One region of the [Clostridium] hylemonae DSM 15053 genome, then DNA from elsewhere that is predicted to be linked to it. Evidence: a T-box and tRNA genes for the amino acid it is inferred to sense, from the RefSeq annotation. Region 1 holds a T-box; the other holds one or more tRNA genes.

Region 1 (5,182 bases):
TATCCATGTCCCTACAATAAAGAAAAATCCATCTGCCGTCCTGTTCTGGGGTGGCGGAAGCTTAATTTATATGCGCACAGCTGTATTTGCTGCCATTCTCCATCATTTGGAGCGCCAGGGTTATATTTTGTATCGCCGGCAATTGGACAGCCTAAATGGGCCATCTGAACGCGTATTTGGTGGTGGCGTCCGGTGTCCAGCTGAATATCCAGCTCGGTCTGCGGGCCGGCCGGGGACGGGGGAAATTGAGATTTCCCCCGTCCCCGTTTCGTTTCGCCGTGTCCCTTTTTGAAATAACCATGTCCCTCTTGGATTATTTTATAATGCAGCCGGGCTTGTTTGGCGCCGGGGGTATCTGGTGTGCAGATGCGGGAAGTATTTGTCCGCCCGTCTTTCAGCATGTAGTTTTCCAGTGTATCTTCTTCTCGCGGTGGAATGCCGTCCACCAGTGCCCGGTAATATTTTCCGAAGCCTTTATTTTGCAGCTGCCGGTTCAGCTCTTTCGCAGCAAAGGGGGACTTGGCGAATACGAGGATTCCCTCCACAGGCTGGTCCAGGCGGTGGATTACGGCAAGATAAGGCTCTCCGTTTTGCGGTTCCTGAGAAAAAATATGTGTTTTGAGCATACTTACCATATCCGGAGCCGATGTATTTTTAGTCTGGACAGCGGTTCCATGAGGTTTTACACATACGATTATATCTTTATCTTCATACAATATATCTAAACGGTTACTTTTCATAGAGAAATCTCCTTGACTTTGGTTGAATGGACTCTTATCATTTAAACATAGTGCATGAAAATATGCAAATATATTGAGCGGAAGAGGATAGTTGACTATGGAGTATGTAAAGCTGATATTGGGCTTTTTATTATTGATAAAGGGAGCAGATCTGTTTGTGGACGGAAGCTCCAGTGTGGCAAAGATATTAAAGGTGCCGGCCATCATCATCGGTCTGACCGTTGTGGCGTTTGGGACAAGCATGCCGGAACTTTCCGTCAGTGCAACGGCAGCCCTGAAGGGGAACAATGATCTTGCGGTGAGCAATGTGCTCGGATCAAACCTGTTTAATCTTCTTGTGGTACTGGGATGCTGCGCGCTCGTGCAGCCTGTGAGGGCCAAATGGTCACTTCTGAGAAAAGAGTTTCCTTTTTCCATATTTATTACACTTATTCTGCTGCTGCTGAACTCTGATTTTTCAATTACAAAGGTATTGAAAGGTGACCAGATTTTTGTTCTCGGTAGATACAGCGGTCTGCTATTATTGACGTTGTTTGTGGTTTTTCTTTTTGCAACAGTACGATCTGCGCTGAGATCGAGGAATGAAATGCCGGTCGATGAGGAAGACTATAAGGTAATGAGCCCATTAAAGAGCGGGGTTTTTATTGCCGTCGGCCTGGCAGGTATCATATGGGGCGGAGACCTTGTTGTTGACAGTGCCAGCAGTATAGCAAAAGACTTTGGACTAAGCCAGACATTTATCGGCTTGACCATCGTGGCTCTGGGCACATCACTGCCGGAGCTGGTGACCTCCATGGTAGCTGCCGGCAAGGGGGAAAATGACCTTGCAGTGGGAAATGTCGTCGGTTCCAATATTTTCAATATTCTGCTGATACTGGGCGTGTCTTCCGTCATAACCCCTATAAAGCTTGACGTGACAGCAGTGTATGATACCCTCATACTTGTCGCTGCCAGTATCATCGTGTATGTGGCGGCCATCAGCAAACATGAAATAAAAAAGACAGAAGGGGTCATGTTCCTGTTGGCATATCTCGCATTTTTTGTGTACATTTTATTGAGATAAAATGTATCAGCCGGTAAAATTATGCTTGACAAATATAGTCTGCTAAAGTAAAATTACGTTTAACTAAATATCTGCCGGCAATGCTAGTTGCACAAGGCAGAATGGGCGATGAAAAGGAATAGTAGTTGCAAAGGAAATTCCACAGAGAGAGAATCCGCGGCGCTGAAAGATTCTTGTTTTGAAATGCGATGAACCTACCTTGGAGCCACTGTGCGAAAGCACAGCGTTTCATCAGCGTTAATGGTGATCAGAGAGAGCTGCGAAAGGGTCGCAGTTAACTAGGGTGGTACCGCCGAGCTTTTCGGTCCCTTTTCAGGGAAACGAAAGGCCCGGCGTTTTTTGTTTCCCGGCGAAAATTAAATAAGTGGGGCAAGGGCCCTGCGGTTAAAAGGAGAAGAGAAACATGGCAAAGGAAAAAAAATTAGTAGAAAATATCACACCACGTGATGAGGATTTTGCACAATGGTACACAGATGTTGTACGTGAGGCGGAGCTTTGCGATTATTCCAGCGTAAAAGGCTGTCTCAACTATCTGCCGAACGGCTATGCTATTTGGGAACTGATCCAGGCAGACTTGGACAAACGTTTTAAAGAGACCGGAGTAGAAAATGTATACCTTCCTACTCTGATTCCTGAGAATCTTCTTGAAAAAGAGGCCGACCATGTAGAAGGATTTGCTCCTGAGGTTGCATGGGTTACCCACGGCGGTATGGAGAGACTTCAGGAAAGGCTCTGTATCCGTCCTACATCTGAAACTTTATTCTGTGATTTATGGTCAAAGACCGTTCAGTCATACAGAGACCTTCCAAAAGTGTGGAACCAGTGGAACTCTGTACTTCGATGGGAGAAGACGACAAGACCGTTCCTTCGTTCCAGAGAGTTCCTGTGGCAGGAAGGCCATACGCTTCATGCGACTTATGAAGAGGCGGAGGAGCGTACGATACAGATGTTCCATGTATATGAGGACTGCTACAAAGAGACGCTCGCCATTCCTTTCGTATCAGGAAGAAAAGCAGAACATGAAAAATTTGCCGGAGCGCAGGACACGTATACGATCGAAGCGCTTATGCATGACGGAAAAGCGCTTCAGTCAGCGACAAGCCACTTCTTTGGAAGCGGATTCCCTGACGCATTTGATATAAAATATGTAGATAAGAACAACCAGCTTCACAGCGCCTATGAGACATCATGGGGATGGTCCACGAGAAGTATCGGCGCGATCATCATGGTCCACGGTGATGACAGCGGGCTTGTACTTCCTCCTCATGTTGCTCCTGTAGAATGTAGGATCATCCCGATCGCACAGCACAAAGAAGGCGTGCTTGACAGGGCAAACGTACTGCTCGATGAGCTGAAAAAGGCCGGTTACAGAGTGAAGATCGATGATTCAGAAAAGAGTCCGGGATGGAAATTCTCTGAACAGGAGATGCTTGGTATTCCTACACGAATTGAAATCGGACCAAAAGATATCGAAAAGAATCAAGTTGTTGTTGTCCGCCGGGATACCCGGGAAAAGATCATCGTTTCTCTGGATGAAATCGCTACAAAGCTGCGTGACATTTTGGAGACGATCCAGGAGGATATGTACAACAGAGCGGTAGACTTCCTGAACGGTCATATAGACACAGCTGTTGAAATGGACGAAATGGTTGAAAAGTTCAAAGCAAACCGCGGATTTGTCAAAGCCTGCTGGTGCGGAGATCCGGAATGCGAAGGTGAAGTAAAATACGCCACAGGCGGAGCTGCTACACGGTGCCTTATAGAAGATGAAGAGATGATATCAGATAAGTGCATCTGGTGTGGAAAACCTGCAAAACACATGGCATATTGGGGAAAATCATATTAATTTTAATTTGGGGACGGAAGTTTTTTAGAAAACCTCCGTCCCCAACTAAGATAGTCATGTCCCCAAACAAATTTACCCTGTCCCCATCTGCTGGGAGGATAAAATATATGTCAAGGCATAGAAGAAGAGAAAGTATAACAGGGCTGTACCATGTTATGGCCCGCGGATTAAACCGCGCTGCAATATTTGCGGAAAACAGAGAACGGAAAAGATTTATAAGTCTACTACGGGATAACCTATCCCAGTTTAATGTGGCAGTATATGCATACTGCATAATGCCGAATCACATACATCTGCTTGTCAAAACAGAAATTCAGGAGCTTTCATCATTTATGGCTAAAGTCTTAGCCGCATATGCCCAATATTATAACTACAAGAATAACCGAATAGGATATGTGTTTCAGGACCGCTTCAAGAGCCAATGCATCGAAGAAGAGGAGTATTTCTGGAACTGTCTTAGGTATATCCACCTTAATCCCCTGATGGATAGAGATTTGAATAAACTGCAAAGCTATAAATTCTGCAGCTTCCATGAGTATTGCCACCGTAAAGGTGACATTTTGAGCGAACATGCATTTATAGTAAAAGAAAAAAGATTTCAGACAAACAAGCAATTTCTGGCATTTCATAAAAGGGATAACAGGGATGTATTTGTGGATGTTTCGGAAGACACACACTGGAATAATCTGAGAATAGCACGAGAAGTGCTTTTCGATATGCAGTGGCAGCTGGGGGTACCTGAAGAGGAAATATTGGAATACATAGACACGCGCAGGCTGTTTGGTGAAGTTTTAATGAAGTCTCTGGGAATTTCAAAAAAAGGTGCGGATGAGATTCAGGCAGTTCTTAGAAAAGAAATAAAAGGAACCGGTTAACCAAAAGAGGGACATGGTTATTTAAATTTGGGACAGGGTAAAATGCGTTGGGGACGGAGGTTTTTTAAAAAACCTCCGTCCCCAACAATATTTATATTGCAGAAGATGTTAAATAAAGGGTATGATATTACTATGTAAATTTTCAGGGGAGGTCATTGTTTTGCCAGATTTAATAATTAAACTGCCTGCGAAAGTAAATGATATCATTACGACGCTCCAGGCACATGGGTTTGAGGCGTATGCTGTGGGCGGCTGTGTCAGGGACTCTGTTCTCGGGAGGACTCCGGAGGATTGGGACATCACCACTTCTGCGATGCCGGAGCAGACAAAGTCACTGTTCCCCCGAACTTTTGATACTGGTATCGAACACGGTACAGTGACGGTATTGCTCGAGCATGAGGGATTCGAGGTCACGACTTACAGAATCGACGGGAAATATGAAGATAACCGGCATCCAAAGGAAGTTACGTTTACAAGAAGTCTGAAAGAGGACTTGCTGCGCCGGGATTTTACGATCAATGCCATGGCATATAATGAAAAAGACGGTCTGACAGATATATTTGGCGGAATGAAGGATTTAGAGAGCGGTTTGATCAGATGTGTCGGTGATGCGAAAGAAAGGTTTTCCGAAGATGCACTGCGTATCTTAAGAGGGGTG
Region 2 (5,182 bases), 1.4 Mb from region 1:
GTCGACAGGGCTGATCATCTTCCTGTTCAACCAGGCGATACTGCGCTACCTGAACGAAGACGCTCTCGTAAGTTATACGATCATTTCATATGTAAATTCTATTGCCATCATGTCCATGGTCGGAATCGCCCAGGGATACCAGCCGCTCATCAGCTACTACTACGGCCAGAAGCGGATGGACCGCTGCCGGAAGCTGATGCGTTACGGTATTGTGGCCGCGGTGGTCGTGTCTGTGGCATTTACAGCCGGAAGTATTCTCGGGGCGAAAGGGATCGTAGGAATGTTCGTAGCGAAAGAACTCACGGAACTGAGCGCTTACTCTGTGCATGTAATGTGCATTTTCGTGCTGTCGTTCCTCGTGGCCGGATACAATATCGTGATCGGCGGCTATTTTACGGCAGTGGAGAGGCCGGTATCGGCCATGGTCATATCGGTGGCGAGAAGTATCGTCATGCTCGTGCTGAGCCTTGGCGTCCTCACCGCTCTGTTCGGAGGACGCGGCATATGGTGGAGCCCGACGCTGGCAGAAGGCCTTACGCTCATACTCACGGCAGGCCTGTTTCTTCGCTATAAAAAAGGATGGAAAAAAGAAAATCATCTAAGTGAGGTTAGACTATGATCAAAAGAAAATTAAAAATGCGGTCAGTTGACAGCAGATATCTGGAACAATATAATGCATTACTGCGATATGTGTTCCAAGTGACGGACCAGGAACTAAATTCAGTTGGATGGCAGGAAAAGGAAATCATACGGGCCAAATTCCCAACGATGGAAAAAGCAGATGTGATTGGATGGTTTGACGGAGATACATTAGTTTCTCAGGTAGCAGTCTATCCTATGCAGATCAATGTTTTTGGCAGGATATATTCTATGGGCGGGCTGACCGGTGTTGGGACTTATCCGGAATATTCAAATATGGGGCTGATGCATAAGCTGCTTCAGCAGGCGTTGATAAACATGCAGAAAAAGGGACAGTATATCTGTTATCTGTATCCATATTCGATCCCTTACTACCGACGGAAGGGCTGGGAACTGATCTCAGATAAAATCGTCTATGAGATCAAAGATTATCAGCTTCCGAAAAACCAGCAGGTTACAGGGGAGATCCGGCGCGTCAAAACGGACAGTGAGGAATTAAAGGCCGCGTATGACCGGTATGCAGCGCACACCCACGGCGCTATTATCAGGGATGATCTTGCGTGGAACGAGTATTGGCTTTGGGATAAAGACGATATTATGTCGGCTGTGTACTATAACGAGAACGAGGAGCCGGACGGGTATATCATCTACTGGATCGAAAATGAGGTTTTTCATATCAAGGACATGATCTTCAATACCGAAGAAGCCAGAACAGGCCTGTGGAACTTTGTATCAGCACATTTTTCAATGATCGACAAAGTTGAGGGAAACACTTATACGGACGAACCCTTAGCCTTTTTGTTGGAGGACGCCAGTATTCAAGAAGTTATTTCGCCCTATTATATGGCAAGGATCGTGGACTTTCCGGCATTTATAGCGCAATATCCGTTCAAGCCGGACATCACGGAGCGCGAATGGAGATTTACAATGACCGACCCGATCCTGGAGTGCAATCAAGGTTCGTTTTTATTGAGGATATCTGAAAACGGGCACGGAGAGGCCACTCGAATCTCTGCGCAGTGCCCGGATAAAATCAATATTCAGACAATGACGACAATGCTCATGGGCTATAAACGCCCGGATTATCTCGCGAAAATCGGAAGATTGCAGACGAGTGAAGCCGTCATTGATATGCTGGAGGATGCCATTGAACAACAGACCCCTTATATATCTGATTACTTTTAATCTGCAGGGATATTTTTTCATACGCTTTGTCAGGAGCATTCAAATACCGCAGATGAAACGAAAGTTATACTCATTTGCGGTATTTTAAAAAAAATATAAAAAAGGACTTGATTTTTGAAAATTATTTGGTATAATTATATTTGTTCCGTCAAAGAAATGACGAGCTGTATTGCGGATTGGTGTAATGGCAGCACAGCAGACTCTGACTCTGTTAGTAGAGGTTCAAATCCTCTATCCGTAGTTCCTTGGCAGGGGCGCCGGATGCAGTCTGTATAGCATCCGGTAAACTAAACAACGGAGTGTGGCTCAGCTTGGTAGAGCGCTACGTTCGGGACGTAGAGGTCGCGTGTTCGAATCACGTCACTCCGATTTTACCCCCATTTTATGGGGGTTTTCGTTTTTTTAAGAGTTAAAAAATAGGTTGGCTTTGGTAGTTTGGTAATACCGCCGCCGTTTACCTTGTTCTCTCTACATACTGATCTTTTTTTTATTTCCTCTTTGATGTAATAATCTATAATTAACTTAATATGGCCGGCTAATAAACTGTAACGCCATGCGCATCGGTGGAACTATATACGCTTACAACTGCACTTTTTACCCCTGCGCTTTTTATTGAGAAACCTTGGCTGTCATTTGTGATGTAATCCATGAAAAAGTGAGGATTGGGGCCTCTGAAAATTCTTTTGTAAATGGTATTGTAATATTTGTGACGGCAGCTTTTGTCACTGTTGCCGTTATCTTTCCAGAGTCAATTACGGGGAGAGAGTTTAAATTGCTATTTGGCAGTTGCTTTGTTAAAATATAATTAGGTGTTACCATAACGGAATAGGCGGTTTGCCCTCTGACAGAGGGACTGAACCCTCTGATTACATAGAAATCTAAATTGGTTTTATCCAATTGTGAAATCTAGGAAAGGAGGGCGAATGTATGAGTGATTTTGAAATGCTCTCCATCGTACTAATGATTCTTGCAATCATTGTAACGATTCTAGTTGCATACATAAACCATACAAAAAAGTAACCGCCCCGACCAAGGAAAGGTTACTTTTTATATAACTGATTAAATTGGGAAACCGTCTATCGGTAACACCTTTTATAGTTATATATTAACAAGTGTATTGGAAAATGTCAAATTAATCTCTAAAAACAATATACGGATATACAAGATTTCCTTTCTGACAGTTTAGGTCGCTTGCTTATATTTGTTGTTGGTCGGGATTTGGTCGGGATTCAACCCCTCCCCACTTACAAAGCCTGTTATATTCAGTGATTCGAGATAGAACAGGCTTGAAAATTAGTATCACTATAAATTATAAAATCGGTAGATTGGAGTTTGAGGAGGATCAATAGTTTGGATAAAAAAGATTCAGTCAAAAAGTATACAACGATGTATATGAGCCTTGGGATGTGCTTTGGCGTATCCATTGGCTTAGTATTCGGACAGATCATCTATACTGATAATATGTCTATGGGACTGTGTTTTGGAATCCCGTTAGGTATGTGCATCGGTATGGCGGTCGGTTCTGCGAAGGATAAAAGACTTTCTGAAAATATGATGAAAGTAAGCAGGATCGAAACAATAAAAGATTCATCAGATATAGTGATATATGCCATAGACAAGAATGGGGCAGAAAAAGAGTATAGAGTTACCGAGACGAAAATGAAAGAGGAAAAGTTCTCAGTTGACGACCGGATTGCCGAAGAAACAGATGGTTTTCCGGTGTCCTTAGAAAACAAATAAAGCCATATCAAAGTTTCATGAGATTTGCTTTAAATCTATGGAGGTGCGGGAAATGATAGAATATGAAGTAAATGACCAGAAGCTTAATGCCTCAGTTTTTATCTCTTTCGTAAACAGAGTGTGGCCCGGGGATTATGATGTGGATAAAACGCAGGCGGCATTATCAAAAACGCTGAATATATCTGCTTATGATGATAAAATGCTTGTGGGCTGTCTACGTGTTCTTACAGATGGCTATTATTTTGGAACAATTACGGAACTGCTCGTTCTTCCTGAGTATCAGAAACAGGGAATCGGCAGCAGTCTTCTCCAGCTTGCCAGAAAAAATACCCCAACTATGCTGTATTTTGGCGCACAGCCCGGAGCAGAGGAGTTTTATGAAAAAAATGGGTGCCAAAAGGGCTTACAGTCCTACATAATAGCGAAGAAAAGATAGTTGTTATAATTCTGCTATACAGATATGGCAGTAATTGTGGGAATGTTAAAATATTTTAAAAATAAGGTTGAATTATATTTTAAATCATAATATCCTCTGTTTATACGGAGGGGAAAGCAATGGACGATCTATTATATGAAATGATCTTCAAACGCAGATCATTTCACGTATTCAGAGGCGCTGAAGGCGAAGCGATAACATTAGAGGAGTTACAGCACATTCAGAAAAAATTCAAACAATTCATACCGCTCGATAAGGATATCAAGATCGACATGCAGATATGTTCCGCCGGGCATACGACATGTAAGCGAGGACAGGAATATTGTTTACTGCTGTATAGTGAGAAAAAGGACAATTATCTGCAGAATATCGGATATGTGGGGGAACAGCTTGATCTGTACCTTGCCTCCCTGAATATCGGGGCGCTCTGGTTCGGCATAGGAAAAGCAGATGAACCGGAAAAAGATAACATGGAATTTGTTATCATGATCGCGGTCCAAAAAGTGCGGGAGAACAAGTTCAGAAAAGACATGTTTAAAAGTAAGAGAAAACCGGTGGAGGAGATCTGGGACGGGCCGTATATAGGGAATGCTGCCGGCATCGCAAGGTTTGCGCCCAGCGCCTGCAATACGCAGCCGTGGCTGGTGGAAAACCGCGAAGGGTGTCTCTTAGTGTTCAGATACAGGAAGCCCGGCAGGCGGGGGATCATGCCCGCTCATAAGGTGACATACTACAACCGGATCGATATGGGGATCTTTCTTTTGTTCCTGGAATTATGTCTCCGCCATGAGAAGATACAATTTGAAAGAGAATTGTTTTATGATGAAGGCGGGGAAGAGAGAGAGACACTGACGGCAAAATATAAATACCTCAAAGCATAGACAGGATGCTTTGAGGTATTTTTCAGCTGCGGCATAAAACAGCCGGGCGGGTGCGGCCCGGCTGCGCCGCGTTAAAGTCCGCTCTCCACATACATGGCGTGTATGTCATCCTGATAAATATCGAGCTGTGCCCTGCTTGGGAATGACAGCTGTGTTCCCTGCTGTGTGACGCTCAGACCGGCGGCGTAAGCCGCAAAGCAGATGCTGTATGGAAGATCGTTCCCCTCTCCGAGAGAAACGGCCAGAGCGCTGATGAAGCAGTTGGCGGCTCCGGTCGTATCTACGGGTGAGAAAGGCGCGG

What was found. A T-box is a leader RNA that pairs with one kind of tRNA and senses whether it is charged. The one in region 1 lies ahead of proS (proline--tRNA ligase), so its partner is inferred to be a tRNA-Pro.
Region 2: it has a tRNA-Pro gene. The T-box ahead of proS (proline--tRNA ligase) is inferred to sense a tRNA for this amino acid. The anticodon was not compared.

Annotation. Positions count from the first base shown of each region.
Region 1 covers NZ_CP036524.1:524,260-529,441, forward strand. Annotated here, with positions in the region: gene LAJLEIBI_RS02485 (RluA family pseudouridine synthase) at 12-740, opposite strand; gene LAJLEIBI_RS02490 (calcium/sodium antiporter) at 838-1,803, shown strand; T-box leader at 1,903-2,116, shown strand; gene proS (proline--tRNA ligase) at 2,207-3,649, shown strand; gene LAJLEIBI_RS02500 (transposase) at 3,757-4,524, shown strand; gene LAJLEIBI_RS02505 (CCA tRNA nucleotidyltransferase) at 4,685-5,182, shown strand, end outside.
Region 2 covers NZ_CP036524.1:3,001,440-3,006,621, reverse strand. Annotated here, with positions in the region: gene LAJLEIBI_RS14005 (MATE family efflux transporter) at 1-619, shown strand, start outside; gene LAJLEIBI_RS14000 (GNAT family N-acetyltransferase) at 616-1,824, shown strand; tRNA gene LAJLEIBI_RS13995 (tRNA-Gln) at 1,995-2,065, shown strand; tRNA gene LAJLEIBI_RS13990 (tRNA-Pro) at 2,120-2,193, shown strand; gene LAJLEIBI_RS13985 (glycine zipper domain-containing protein) at 3,175-3,564, shown strand; gene LAJLEIBI_RS13980 (GNAT family N-acetyltransferase) at 3,620-4,000, shown strand; gene LAJLEIBI_RS13975 (nitroreductase family protein) at 4,120-4,881, shown strand; gene LAJLEIBI_RS13970 (PfkB family carbohydrate kinase) at 4,953-5,182, opposite strand, start outside.